One region of the Glutamicibacter sp. MCAF14 genome, then DNA from elsewhere that is predicted to be linked to it. Evidence: riboswitches for the same ligand, from Rfam matches in the RefSeq annotation. Region 1 holds a riboswitch; the other holds the start of a gene.
The links. Region 1 has a riboswitch for glycine ahead of cycA (D-serine/D-alanine/glycine transporter). Riboswitches for the same ligand answer to the same signal wherever they lie in the genome.

Region 1 (7,293 bases):
GCCGGCCGGTGAACTCCTGGCGGTCCGCGGTGTGGTTGTACAGGGCATGGAAACGTGCCATGTCCTTGGTTTCGCCGATTTCGATTTCCAGGGTGCTCTTGAGCGCCTTGCGGGTTTCGTTGCGGGTGGTCGAGGAGTAGCTGGCCATGACCCCATCGGCATCCAGCTGGTTGCCCTCATCGTCTTGCAGCGCGACGCGGGCTACGTATTCGGGCTGGCCGGCGGCAAAGTCCATGCCGACGTCTTCCTTGGTGAAGCCCAGCTTGGCCAGTGCATCGTTCAGCGCCAGTGCGGTCTGCGAACTGCTCTTGAGCTCAAGGTCTGCGAGCTGGCTGAAGCCTTCCTTGCCCAGGTTCTTGCGTACCGCAGCGGCACCCCAGGTGCGCACGGCCAATCCCGGACCCATCTTCAGCTGGAACGCGCCGCGATTCTTCAGGTAGGCGGACAGCGGAGCGATGACCTGCTCGGCTGCATAGCTGCCGAAATCGATGACCGGGCCATCGGGGATGTAGGCGAGGGTCTTCTTGATGACCGGGGCCGCGCGGTGCAGTACCAGCGCGGTTCCCACCAGTTCATCCTCCTCGAACCAACCGAGGGATTCTCCACGCCAGCCACTCTTGACCTGAGCCCACTCGGGACGCTGCAGGAAGCTGACGTCTTGGGCGGTCTCAAGGAATGCTGAGTGCTCGGTGCCGGAAATCGGACGCACATGAAGTTCGTTGTGGCTCACGGGTGAAATCCTATCGTGCTTCCCTTGCCTATTGGGGGATGCCACATACCCCCAGAGGGTACTTGACTTAATACCCCCTAGGGGTATAATCGGAGCATGGATACCACCCAGAGTCCGAATGGGCACGCCGAACACCATGGCTATCACGCGGATAAAAGCGCACTGGAGCGCCGCTTGAAACGCATTGAAGGCCAGGTGCGCGGGGTTGCCAGGATGGTAGATGAGGACAAATACTGCATCGACATCCTCACGCAGATCTCCGCGATCAACGCTGCATTGCACAAGGTCAGCGTGCAACTGATCGATGACCACATCGGACACTGCGTCGTAGATGCGGCCAAGTCTTCTATCGAATCGGGCGACCCGCGCATCGTGCAAGAGAAAATTGCCGAGGCCACCGCCGCCATTTCGCGCCTGGTGCGATAAGCACCTGGATTACCCGAAGTTTCCAATTCACACCGAATTCATTGAAAGAGAGCAAGATCATGAGCCACAACTGCAATTGCGGATGCTCCTCGGAGAAGAACTCCAACCAGGGCCTGCAGATCATTCCACGTGAGCAGAGCAGCCCGCTGGCCACCCGGACGGAACTCAAGATTTCCGGGATGACCTGCGCGCACTGCGTAGCATCGGTCACCGAAGAACTGAAGGAAATTGTAGGCGTGCAGGATGTCGAAGTCGTTCTCGACGCCAAGGGAGTCTCCACCGCAACGGTAACCTCCGCCAGTTCCCTGGACGAAGCGAGCATCCGCAGCGCCATTGACGAGGCCGGCTACACGCTCGAAGCCATTAATTCCTAGCCGAAAAAGCCAGGCGCAAAGCCTGGCAAACGGCAAGAAAGAGTCAAGGTAAAAATCATGACTTCCCCCGCCCCGCACGAAACCCGCGCGGAACCCCGTATAGTCGACCTGGATATCCAGGGAATGACCTGCGCATCCTGCGTGAACCGCGTGGAACGAAAACTCGGCAAGCTGCCCGGCGTCAGCGCATCGGTGAATCTGCCGCTGGAAACCGCCAAGGTCCAGGTTCCGGCAGATATCAGCGACGAAACGCTGATCAGCACCGTTGCAGCAGCCGGCTACACCGCTTCACTGAAGCAGCCTGCCAAGCCGGCGCACGCACATCATGCGGGGCCGGGAGAAGAAGACCACGGCGGACACGAGCATCTGGTTCCAGAGAATCTGCTGCGGCGCCTGATCATATCTTCGGTCTTCACCATCCCGCTCTTCATCATTTCCATGATCCCCGGGGCCCAGTTCCCGCACTGGGGCTGGGTTGCCTTCGCACTGGCCACCCCCGTGGTCTTCTATGGCGCGTGGCCCTTCCACAAGGCCGCGGCGATCAACGCACGGCACTTCGCCTCCACCATGGACACCTTGGTGTCCTTGGGCGTGCTCGCCGCCTACCTCTTCTCGGCCATTCAGCTGATCCTGGATCCGCAGATGACCGCGCACACCGGCATGTCGATGTCCGAACACGCACTGTACTTCGAAACCGCCGGCGTCGTGGCTACCTTGCTGCTGCTGGGCCGCTTCCTGGAGCACCGGGCGAAGTCTTCGGCATCCGATGCCCTGAAATCATTGCTGAGCTTGGGTGCCAAGGACGCGGTCGTGCTGCGCGACGGCAAGGAAGCGAGGATTCCGGCCGAGCAGGTCCAGGTGGGAGATCACTTCGTGGTGCGCCCGGGTGAGAAGATCGCCACCGACGGCGTGGTCGTTGACGGCGCCAGCGCCGTGGACACCTCGCTGCTGACCGGCGAATCAGTTCCACAAAAGGTAGGTGCCGGCGACGAGGTCACCGGCGCAACGCTGAACACCTCCGGACGCCTGGTCATCGAAGCCACCCGCATTGGCTCCGACACCACTTTGGCGCAGATGGGCAAGTTGGTCTCCGAAGCCCAATCGGGCAAGGCTCCTATCGCCCGGCTGGCCGACAGGATCTCCGCAGTCTTCGTGCCCATCGTCTTGGCCATTGCCGTTCTCACCTTCGCCATCTGGTTCTTCACCAGTGGCGATACCTATCAGGCATTCACCGCCGCGGTGGCAGTTCTAGTCATCGCCTGCCCTTGCGCCCTTGGCCTGGCAACCCCGATCGGCTTGCTGGTGGGCACTGGACGCGGCGCGCAGCTTGGCATCTTAATCCGTGGCCCCCAGGTCCTGGAAGATACCCGCAAGCTGGACACCATCGTGCTTGATAAGACTGGAACCGTTACCACCGGCGTCATGACCCACCTGGGCACCGAAGCCATCGATGGCATCAGCCCCGATGAAGCCCTGATGCTGGCCGGCGCTGTGGAGCACCACTCCGAGCATCCGATTGCCCAGGCCATCGCCAAGGCGGCAGCCGAATTGGGCCCGTTGCCACAGGCCAGCGGCTTCGACTCGGATCCGGGCGGCGGCGTGCTCGGCATGGTCAACGGCCATCACGTAGTCGTAGGCCGGCACAGCTGGCTGGAACTGCAGGGCACCGTTCTGGACGCCACTGCGATGGCCATGCTCGAAGAAGCCGAACAGTCCGGCGCTACCGCCATCCTGGTCTCGGTAGACCACCAGTTCCAGGCCGTGATTTCGGTAGCAGATAAGATCAAGGACACCTCGGCCAAGGCGATTGGCGAACTTCAGGACCGCGGCCTGCGCGTAGTGCTGCTGACCGGCGATAACAAGTCGGTGGCAACCAAGGTCGCCGCACAGGTAGGCATCAAGGCGGAGGATGTCTTTGCCGGGGTCTTCCCAGCAGACAAGGCCAAGGCGATCACCGCCCTGCAAGAGCAAGGCAAGGTCGTGGCCATGGTAGGTGATGGCGTGAATGACGCGCCGGCGCTGGCCCAGGCCGATCTAGGCATCGCCATGGGTTCTGGCACCGATGTGGCCATCGAGGCAGCTGACATCACCTTGATGGGCAACGACTTGCATCAGGTCACCCAGGCCATCGATTTGTCCGCCAAGACCCTGTCCACCATCAAGATGAACCTGTTCTGGGCTTTCGCCTACAACACCGCAGGCATCCCGATTGCGGCCTTGGGGCTGCTCAATCCGATGATCGCCGGAGCCGCGATGGCAGCCAGCTCGGTGCTGGTGGTCCTCAACTCCCTGCGTCTGCGCAGTTTCGGAAAATAAGACCCGGCAAAGGGCAAGCGGGGCATCGGTTGATCCGATGCCCCGCTTGCTGCCGTTCACAGCACTTCATGCCCAAACGTTACGAAACATCAAAAGCCTTATTTCCCCTAACGAATCCCCAGCTTCGCATGCCCTCGCGGAAAATTTGCGTCCAAAATGTGAAATGCGATTTGCGCCACATATTAAATTCTGGGCATACTGTGATCGCAATCACCACTTATGCCGCTGACGCGTGGCGGGAGAATTCCGTCCTAGCCAAGGGCGGGTGCCGTAGGAGCAATTTCCTCCCCAGGAAACTCTCAGGCCCCCGCACCGCCACGAACAAGGCAAATCTGGAAAGCAGTGCGGAAGCATCCGCACTCACCGAAGGAGCAAAGCTTCACCCAGTATTCGGGCCGAAGTGAAAACTCTCAGGTAGTAATACAGATTGGGGAGGGACCACGAACAGTGCCGCATCAAGCGCACCAGATTCGAGGTACTCCCCGTGGCATCCGCGACTGCTGCTCCGAGCGCAGCAATTCGTGCCTGCCTAGCTGGAATGCCGCGAATCGGATGTGTCAACCGAAGCGAGTATCTGCGCTCCAAGCCAACCAGCCTTGGAGGCAGGACACCTTCGGGGCGTCACGCCACACTTCTGGAAGGCAACCAGCATGAGTACCACAAGTTCCGATCCCACTCTCGAGCGCGGACTCTCCAATCGTCATATCCAGCTGATCGCCATTGGCGGCGCTATCGGCACCGGCCTGTTCATGGGCTCGGGAAAGACCATCGCGGTCGCCGGCCCATCGGTCATCTTCGTTTACATGATCATCGGCTTCATGCTCTTCTTCGTCATGCGCGCCATGGGCGAGCTGCTGCTGAGCAACCTCAAATACAAGACTTTCGCCGACTTCGCCGGCGATCTGCTCGGCCCATGGGCCGCGTTCTTCACCGGCTGGACTTACTGGTTCTGCTGGGTTGTCACCGGCATCGCCGACGTGGTGGCCATCGCCCACTACGTCGCCTTCTGGTGGGGCGACCTGCCGTTGTGGATTCCGGCTCTAGCCTGCATCGCATTGCTGCTGGTGCTGAATCTGGCTACCGTGAAGGCCTTCGGCGAAACCGAATTCTGGTTCGCCCTGATCAAGATCGTAGCCATCGGCGCACTGATCGTGGTCGGCCTGGTCATGGTCATCACCGGCTTCGAGCACGACTCGGCCACTGCTTCCTTCTCCAACCTGTGGACCGAAGGCGGCATGTTCCCAACCGGCTTCATGGGCTTCGTAGCCGGCTTCCAGATTGCAGTGTTCGCCTTCGTCGGCATTGAGCTGGTGGGCACCACCGCAGCAGAGACCAAGGACCCTGAGAAGACGCTGCCCAAGGCGATCAACTCGATCCCTGTGCGCATCCTGTTCTTCTACGTCGGTGCCTTGATCATCTTGATGACCGTGGAACCATGGAACCTGTTCTCCGCCGAGCAGTCCCCATTCGTGGGCATGTTCGCCCTGGCCGGCTTGGCCGGCGCCGCAGGCATCATCAACTTCGTGGTGCTCACGTCCGCGACCTCCAGTGCCAACTCGGGCATCTACTCGACCTCCCGCATGCTGCGCGGCCTGTCCATGGAAGGCGATGCGCCCAAGGGCTTCTCGCAGCTTTCGAGCCGCAAGGTCCCGAAGAACGCGCTGCTCTTCTCCTGCATGTTCCTGCTCGCCGGCGTCGCGCTGCTCTACAGCGGCGATTCGGTCATGGGAGCCTTCACGCTGGTGACCACCGTTTCGGCATTGTGCTTCATGTTCGTCTGGACCATCATCCTGCTCAGCTACCTGGTCTTCCGCGCCCGCCGCCCGCATCTGCACGATGCATCGAAGTTCAAGATGCCCGGCGGACGCGTCATGCCTTACGTAGTATTGGGCTTCTTCGTCTTCATCCTCTGGGCGCTGACCACCCAGGCCGATACCTTCACCGCGTTGATCATCACCCCGGCATGGTTCCTGATCCTGGCTGCCGGCTACCTGTACGTCCGCCGCAACCCGCAGCACCAGGCGCTGCGTGACGCGCATGTGGCCAAGGTAGCGCACGAACGCTACGAGGCAGCCGCCTACCGTGATGCGAAATCCTTCGCCAAGCGCGAGGACGAATCCTCCGTGAAGGTCACCGAGGACATCAAGCAGTAGCTGACGCAGGCACCTGTTCCAACCAGATTGGCCGCGGCATCGATTGATGCCGGGGCCAATCTGCATAGACGCTGGGATTGCTACCGCACAGGCTCAGCGCGATGCGATCATGTCCGCAGGCATCAACCACTTGCATGAATCCATCTGCTGCAGCTTGGAGGACAGACTGATGACACCAACCGGTGGGATATCGAGCTTCGAACTGGCTCAAAAGCTTCTTTCGCTGCCCGATTGGACGCTCGATGGGCGCGGGCTGCGGGCCGCTTACCGTTTCGATTCAGCCAGCACTGCCTTGCAGTTCATTGTCCAGGTCGGACTGCGCTGCGAGCAGGACAACTGGCATCCGCATCTGGATTGGCGGGTCAACACCGTGGCGCTGCGCTTGGCGCTGCACCAGTGCGAGCAGCCAGGGGCGCAGGATCTGAAACTAGCACGCCACATCTCCATCGAGGCTTCCAAGCTTGAAGCGCAGGTCACCACCGGACGCTGAAGCCATCCGTGCTTCAGCTTCGGCGCTGGCGGGCCATGAATAGCGAGATCACGATGCTCTGCACCGCGCCCACGCCCGCACCGAGCACCGTCATGGATATGCGGTCGATGAGCAGGGACGAGACCGGTTCGGGGCTGACCATGTGGACCATCAGCAGCGCGGTGACAGTCATGAAGACCATGCCCACCGCATAGTTGCGCAAGATCACCAGCTCAATGGTGAACTGCGAGGCCAGCGCGACGGCCAGAATCGCCCAAACCGGGGAATCGAAAGCGAAGACCAAAGCGGTCAGCGCAACGCCAACGCAGGTGCCTACGCAGCGCTGCAGCCCGCGGGCTACCCGCGCATAGGTGTCAGCACCGGTAACTGCTGCGATTGCGCCGAGGCTGGCCCAGTACCAGTGCCCGTCTCCCACCAGGTAAGCGGCGATTCCTGCCAGCAGCACGCCCGAGCCCATGCGGATCGATTCTGCTGTCCCCCGCTTGGAGGGCAACCAGATGCGGCCGGTGCCTAGGGTGTGGAGCAGATTGGCCTTGCGCATCGACAGGCCCAGCATCAGCAGCACGCTGAAGGCCATCGTTCCGCCACCTGCCAGCAGCAATCCGGTGAAGCTCTGCATGCTGGCCGGAATGCTCAAGCAAGCCCCACCGGCGAAGACCGCGAAGATCGGTCCTGGCGGCATCCAGCGTGCGGCATGGGAGACGTAGTTGGCGCCGAAGCCGATGAAGGCGAGTACCAGCGCGCGCACCAGGAACGGGGAGTCGATCATTGAGAAATATGTGCCCAGCAGCATTGCCGCGATTT
Region 2 (7,293 bases), on a different contig from region 1:
CTGCATCACTGCCTGCGCGGTGTGGTTCTCCGACGCGATCATTTCCAGACCGCGCTGCTGGCGAGCCAGCTCAGCGTCGATACGCTGCGCCACCTCCGGGTCCAGCGAAGCCAGCGACTGAGTCAGCGATGCTGCTGCAACGGATTCAAAAGTCTGGTTGCTCATTACTCGACGTTTCCACCGTTCGTGCTAGCGTAGTCGGCTGCCGAGAGCAGCGGTCCTTCTTCGGCGACCTCAACGGTGAACAGCCAGCCGGCGCCGTATGGGTCTTCGTTCAGGATGGCTGGGTTATCTACTGCCTCGTCGTTGATGGCAACAATGGTGCCGGTCACGGGCGAGTACAGGTCGGAAACCGACTTGGTCGATTCAACTTCGCCACAGGTCTCGCCTGCGGTTACGGTGTCGCCAACCTCTGGCAGGTCTACGTAGACCACGTCGCCCAGGGCGTCTGCGGCAACCTGGGTGATGCCGACCTTTGCTGGCGATGCTGCATCGATCCACTCGTGCTCAGCCGAGTAGCGCAATGACGAAAGAACTTTACTCACGGTATTTCCTCTCCCAAGGGAATTTAGCGGGCCTTCAGCTTGGCCCTACTGATGTTTAACGTTACTTGGCTCGGGTGTAGAACGGCAGTTCGACGACGACAAAAGGCAAAGTCTTACCACGAAGATCTACTTCTAGCTCGGTACCAACTTCACCGAATTCGGCATCGACATAACCCAGTGCTACTGGGTAGCCCAGGGTTGGCGATGGCTGGCCGGAGGTGATTTCACCAATGGTCGCGCCATCTTTAACAATCGCGTAACCTCCGCGTCCAGCGCGCTTGCCCAGGCCCTTGAGGCCAACTAGCTTGCGTGCCGGGGTGGCACCGCGCAGGGCTTCAAGTGCCTCTCGTCCGACGAAGTTCTCTTCCTTCTTGAAGGAGACAACCGGGCCGAATCCCGCATCGAACGGGGTGCGTTCCAGTGAGAGCTCGTTGCCGTACAGCGGCATGCCCGCTTCCAGGCGCAGCGAGTCGCGGGAAGCCAGGCCGCAAGGAACCAGCTCGTGGTCCTTGCCGGCTTCAACGGTCTTCTCCCACATGGCTGCTGCATCTTCGTTTTCGATGATCAGCTCGAAGCCGTCTTCGCCGGTGTAGCCGGTGCGGGCGAGCAGCACGTTGATGCCGCCAAGCACTACGTTCACAGCTGCGTAATATTTCAGCTCGGTCACGGCCTGGACGGTGGCTTCGTCGGCAGACAGGTTCTTCAGGATCGCTTCAGCGTTTGGTCCCTGGACTGCGATCAGCGACTGGCGATCCGAGGCGTCGTCAACGACCACGTCGAAGCCGGCGGCGCGGGCAGCCAGTTCGGCTGCAACCACTGGAGCGTTGCCGGCGTTTGGAACCACGAGGAACTTTTCCTCTTCGAGGCGGTAGACGATCAGATCATCAATGATCTTGCCTTCGGCGTTCAGGATCAGCGAGTACTTAGCCTTGCCGACCTTCATCACGTTCAGGTTGCCTGCCAGCGCGGTGTTCAGCGCCTTGCCGGCTTCTGGACCGGTCAGGTAGACCTCGCCCATGTGCGAGAGGTCGAACAGGCCGGCGGTGGAGCGTACTGCCTTGTGCTCGGCCAGTTCCGAACCGTACTTCAGTGGCATGTCCCAGCCGCCGAAGTCGGTGAAGTTGGCGCTGAGCTCTTCGTGCTGCGCGTGCAGTGCGGTGTGCTTGAGTGCTTGGGTAGTCTCAGTCATCTCTAACTCTTCCTTAGTCTTCGAAGGCTTCAGGAGCCGGGCAGGAGCAGATCAGGTTGCGGTCGCCACCGGCGCCGTCGATGCGGCCCACGGTTGGGAAGTACTTGTCAAACTTCAACGCTGGTACCGGGAAGGCAGCCTGCTCGACGGAGTACTTGCGGTCCCAGTTGCTGTTGACCACTGCGGAAACTGTGTGCGGTGCGTTGCGCAATGGGGATTCTTCGATGCTGTAGGCACCGGAGAGGACCTCGTCCATTTCCTGGCGGATGGTGATCATCGCTTCGATGAAGCGCTCGATCTCGCCCAGGTCCTCGGATTCGGTCGGCTCGACCATCAAGGTACCTGCTACCGGGAAGGACAGGGTTGGTGCGTGGAAGCCGAAGTCGATCAGGCGCTTGGCGACATCCTCAGCGGTGACCCCGGTCTTGGCGGTCAGTTCGCGCAGATCCAGGATGCACTCGTGGGCTACCAGGCCCTTATTGCCGGTGAACAGGATCGGGAAGTGCTCGTTCAGGCGCTTGGCGATGTAGTTGGCGTTCAGGATCGCATGCTTGGTGGCTTCGGTCAGCCCGTCCCCGCCCATCATCGCGATGTAGGCCCAGGAGATCGGCAGGACGCCGGCCGAGCCGAAGGCGGTAGCCACAACTGGCACGCCGTCACGCTCGGTGTAGGTGCCCGAGGCATCGCCTGGCAGGAATGGCAGCAGGTGCTCGCCGACGCCGATCGGGCCAACGCCCGGGCCGCCGCCGCCGTGCGGGATGCAGAAGGTCTTGTGCAGGTTCAGGTGCGATACGTCGCCGCCGAACTTGCCTGGCTGGGCCAGTCCGACCATGGCGTTCATGTTCGCGCCGTCGATGTATACCTGTCCGCCGGCAGCGTGGACCTTGTCGCAGACCTCGCGCACATCGGCATCGTAGACGCCGTGGGTGGATGGGTAGGTGATCATGATGGCCGCAAGGACGTCCTTGTTGGCCTCGATCTTGGCATCCAGGTCATTGGCGTCGATGGTGCCATCGGCAGCAGTCTTCACAACAACCACGCGCATGCCGGCAAGTACTGCCGAAGCGGCGTTGGTGCCGTGGGCCGAAGCCGGGATCAGGCACAAATCGCGCTGGCCTTCGCCGCGCGAACGGTGGTAATCCGAGATGGCCAGCAGGCCTGCGTACTCGCCCTGCGAGCCCGCGTTTGGCTGAATCGAAACGCCGGCGTAGCCGGTGATGGCGGTCAGGCGGCCTTCCAGGTCGGTGATCAGCTCGCGCCAGCCCTCGGTCTGCGCTGCAGGTGCGTAAGGGTGGATCGAAGCGAATTCAGGCCAGGTGATGGATTCCATCTCGGCAGCCGAGTTCAGCTTCATGGTGCACGAGCCCAGTGGGATCATGGTGCGGTCCAACGCCAGGTCGCGGTCCGAGAGGCGGCGCAGGTAGCGCATCATCTGGGTTTCCGAGGAAATGGTGTTGAAGATCGGGTGGGTCATGTAGTCGCTGGTGCGGACCTGGCCGGCGGGGATCTCGAATCCTTCAGGAGCCGAGAGCTGCGCGCCGAAGACCTCAAGCAGGGACTTGACGATGGCGCTGGTGGTGGCCTCATCGGTGGAGATGCCCACCTGGGTGTCGTTGACCTTGCGCAGGTTGATGCCCGACTCGATGGCCTTGGCGACAATGGCGTCGGCGTTCTCCACGTTCACCACAACGGTGTCGAAGAAGGAATCCGAAGCCAGGGTGAAGCCGGCGGCTACCAGCGAGCTGGCGATCACGCGAGCGTGGTTATGGGCGCGGGTTGCGATCTGCTTCAGGCCGGCTGGGCCGTGGTAGACCGCGTACATCGATGCGCAAATGGCTAGCAGGGCCTGTGCGGTGCAGATGTTGGAGGTCGCCTTTTCGCGGCGGATGTGCTGTTCGCGGGTCTGCAGTGCCAGGCGGTAGGCAGGGACTCCGGCATCGTCCACCGAAACGCCCACCAGGCGTCCTGGCATGGAGCGGGTCAGGCCATCAGCTACTGCCATGTAGGCTGCGTGCGGACCGCCGAAGAACAGCGGCACGCCGAAGCGCTGGGTGTTGCCCACGGCGATATCTGCACCCTGCTCACCCGGAGGGGTGATCATGGTCAGAGCCAACAGGTCGGCGATGACGGTGACCATGGCGCCGGATTCCTTGGCCGCTGCGATGATCGCAGCGTGGTCGGCGATCGAGCCGTTGTTGCCTGGCTGCTGCAGCACGACACCGGAGATGTCGCCTTCTGGCAGGCCTGCGGAGAGGTCGGCGATTTCAACTTCGAAGCCCAGTGCGTCGGCACGGCCCTGCACGACCTTCAGGGTCTGCGGGAAGATGTTGGAGTCCAAGACGGTCTTGCCCTTGGACTTCTTCTTGTTGGCGCGTCGCATCATCAGCACGGCTTCGGCTGCGGCGGAGGATTCATCCAGCAGCGAGGCGTTGGCGATTGGCAAGCCGGTCAGGTCCATGACCATGGTCTGGAAGTTCAGCAGGGCTTCAAGGCGGCCCTGGGAGATTTCTGGCTGGTACGGGGTGTATGCGGTGTACCAGGCTGGGTTTTCCACGATGTTGCGACGGATAACCGCTGGGGTGATGGTGTCGTAGAAGCCCTGACCGATCATCTGGGTCTTTATGACGTTCTTCGAGGCAAGCGCACGCAGGTGGGCCAGTGCTTCGGTTTCAGTCAGGGCATTGGGGATATCCAGTGCGGATTCCTGGCGGATGTCAGCCGGAACGGCAGTATCGATCAGCGCTTCGAGGCTGTCATAGCCCAGAGTCTGAAGCATGGTGGTTACGTCCGATGGACGCGGGCCGATGTGGCGGGCAACAAATTCAGTATTCGAAGGTGCCGAAGTCTGCGTGATGGTCATGGTGCTGGTATCTCCATGGGATCTGTCTTGGCGCATGCCAAAGGAAGGTCTTTTTACCTCCCCATCCCTGTTGCATAACCTGAGAGTTTTACGCATCCAGCAAACTAAGCCGGACACTTGCACCTTCGGTGAACCGGAACGGGCCGGTTTCTTTCCAGAGTTGCCTCGTGATGGCGGTACGGGTGCCTGAGAGTTTCCTGGGGAGGAATTGCTCCTACGGCGCCCGTCCATGGTGTGAACGGGACTCTCCCGCCATCCGTCTGTGGCGTGTGCTGCGGGTCGGAGACCTGCAGGACACAACCATGTTACCTGCCCCGCTCCGAAGGTCAAACAGGAGCAGCGCCAGGAAAAGTCATAAATGTATTTAGTTTGCGTCGACGGTTAATCGGATGTAATCAGGATATTTCGCTGACAAGGAATCACCCGAAGACGTACCGGTTAAACGGCGTTTAACCCACGGAGCTAAATGTTCTTTGGCCCAGCCCAATTCCTGCTTCAGCTTCTCGCCACGGGAGTTCACCGCAAAGTCCGGCAAGGAAGGCTGCTGGATCTTCGAAGACCAGTTTTCATCGGTAATGCCCTGGGTGCCGAGGACCTCGAGAACCTTGGCGGCCATCAGCGCATGGCCCAGCTCGTTCATGTGCAGCCGGTCAACCGCCCAGTAGCGGATATCCGAGAACTCGCGCCAACGCCAGTAGTCAGCGATGACCGCCCCGTGCTGATCCGCGATTTCACGGACCTTCTCGTTGTAGATGGCAGTGCGCGGACGGGTCTTGGAGAACAATGGCGATTCCACGGTGTCGAAACCGGTGAACAGCACGATCTTGCTCCCTGCTTCGGCAAATCGGCGCACCATGCCTTCATAGCCGCGCATCAGCGCATCCAGGTCTGCCTTGGGGCGCAGGATGTCATTGCCTCCGGCGTAAATGGTGACCAGATCCGGGGACAGTGCCAGCGCCTGGTCCAGCTGCTGGTTGATCACCTGGCCAATTTTCTTGCCGCGCACCGCCAGGTTGGCATATTCCCAATCCCCTTCGGCGCAGAGCACCTCGGCGACCCGGTCTGCCCAGCCGCGCATCTGATTAGGTCGGGTTGAATCAACGTCGCCAACGCCCTCGGTGAACGAGTCACCTAGTGCCACAAACTTCTTCACTTCACTCCTGCTTGGTTTCTACTCGGTATCCGGGCTACGCGTTGCTGCCTGCAGCCTAGGCCTTCATGTTCTTCTGCATGATCAGCTGGCGGGCCAGCTGGCTGAGCTTCACTCCCGTGGAAGTTTCCTTCAGGCCTTCATTGCGCGATGGGATGTAGCCGAATCCCAGCTGGTAGGCCGGGTCGGCAAAGGCCAGCGAGGAGTTCGCACCATCATGGCCGTAGGCGAAGATCGATCCGTAGTTGTTCCGGGCGGTGGCCTTCATGAACCCCAGCGCGAAGGCCTGCAGCAGGCCGCTGGTCCGGTCATGCCCGTAGACCAATTCGGTGGAAACCTGGGACCAGGTGTCCTCGGAGAGCAATCCCTTGCTCACGCCCAGCTGAGGTACTGCCCCGAAGGAGGCCGCGTAGATGGCGGCCAGCGACTGGGCATTGGCTACCGCACCCATGGATGCCGGTCCCACCTGGCGCACCTGCGGAGAGTTGGCCAGTTCGTGCCAGTTGTAGACCGGACCGGATTCCAGTGCGAAGCCGGAAGCCGAGTTCACTGCGAGGCCAGCCGGGGAGAACGGGTCGAAGAATTCCGAGCGTTCTTCCGCTGCCGGCAGCACGTCGCGGTAGCGCGGTTCCAGCGCTGGGTCCTGGCCGATATAGGCGTCGGCACCCAGCGGCTTGCGAATGCGCTCTTCGAAGACTTCCTTCAGTTCCTTGCCGGTGACCCGTCGCACCAGTTCTTCCATGAGCACGCCCATGGTGATGGCGTGATAGCCCACGATGTTCTGGCCCAAGGGCCAGATGCTTGGCATGGAAGCCAGGACCTTGGCGTATTCGGCGGAGTTCAGCAGGATCTTGCTTGGCACTCCCCCGGGCACGCCCAAGACTCCGGCCTGGTGGCTGAGCACTTCACCGACAGTGAGCTGGCCCTTGCCGTTGGCGGCGAATTCCGGCCAGTAGGTGGCCATCGAGGCCTTCGGGTCGATCAGGCCGTCTTGCACCAGCAGCGCCACGACGAGCGCGCTCAATCCCTTGGTGCAGGAGAAGACGCAGGTCAGCGCATCCCCGGCCAGGTGCTCGCCTACGCTGTGGCTGAGCACCAGTTCACCGCGGTGGTAAATGGCCAGCTGCGCCGAATAATTCTCTTCTTCAGCGGCTCGTGCTTCCAGGGCCTGTGCCAGGGGCGCGAAATCTTCAGTGATCACCGATTGCATCAAAATCCTTAAAGTGCTTGTCTCTCTTCAACTAACCCTAGTCGCTTTGATCGTATTCGCTCAGGGTTCTACACGCTGATTCGATACTAAGCGCACAGGTACGTCAGCTCACACAATCAGCGCTTTTCCCCCACTCATCGACGGCAGGTGACCGCTCATCCCACGCCTCTGTGAGCCAGCCCGGAGCCTGGTTTGCCCAGTTCAATCGCTGACCCTAAAGTTGTAATGTTTGCCTACAAAATTGAAGGAGATGATCTCGATCGCATGACTGTGAACAGTGAAACGGCCGTAACCGACGGCAAAGAAACAGAACTCCACAGGGTGATTGGCCCGAAACTG

Region 2: it holds a riboswitch for glycine, as region 1 does, so the genes downstream of both, gcvP (aminomethyl-transferring glycine dehydrogenase) here and cycA (D-serine/D-alanine/glycine transporter) in region 1, are expected to answer to the same signal.

What each region holds. Positions count from the first base shown of each region.
Region 1 covers NZ_JBFREO010000001.1:466,786-474,078, reverse strand. Annotated here, with positions in the region: gene AB4Y71_RS02230 (lipid II:glycine glycyltransferase FemX) at 1-730, opposite strand, end outside; gene AB4Y71_RS02225 (metal-sensitive transcriptional regulator) at 827-1,156, shown strand; gene AB4Y71_RS02220 (heavy-metal-associated domain-containing protein) at 1,216-1,530, shown strand; gene AB4Y71_RS02215 (heavy metal translocating P-type ATPase) at 1,588-3,846, shown strand; glycine riboswitch at 4,073-4,171, shown strand; gene cycA (D-serine/D-alanine/glycine transporter) at 4,497-5,999, shown strand; gene AB4Y71_RS02205 (4a-hydroxytetrahydrobiopterin dehydratase) at 6,169-6,489, shown strand; gene AB4Y71_RS02200 (FUSC family protein) at 6,503-7,293, opposite strand, start outside.
Region 2 covers NZ_JBFREO010000008.1:48-7,340, forward strand. Annotated here, with positions in the region: partial or broken gene AB4Y71_RS15195 (serine hydroxymethyltransferase) at 1-165, opposite strand, end outside; gene gcvH (glycine cleavage system protein GcvH) at 165-545, opposite strand; gene gcvT (glycine cleavage system aminomethyltransferase GcvT) at 607-1,734, opposite strand; gene gcvP (aminomethyl-transferring glycine dehydrogenase) at 1,748-4,594, opposite strand; glycine riboswitch at 4,759-4,856, opposite strand; gene AB4Y71_RS15215 (SGNH/GDSL hydrolase family protein) at 4,959-5,747, opposite strand; gene AB4Y71_RS15220 (serine hydrolase domain-containing protein) at 5,803-6,945, opposite strand; gene AB4Y71_RS15225 (APC family permease) at 7,219-7,293, shown strand, end outside.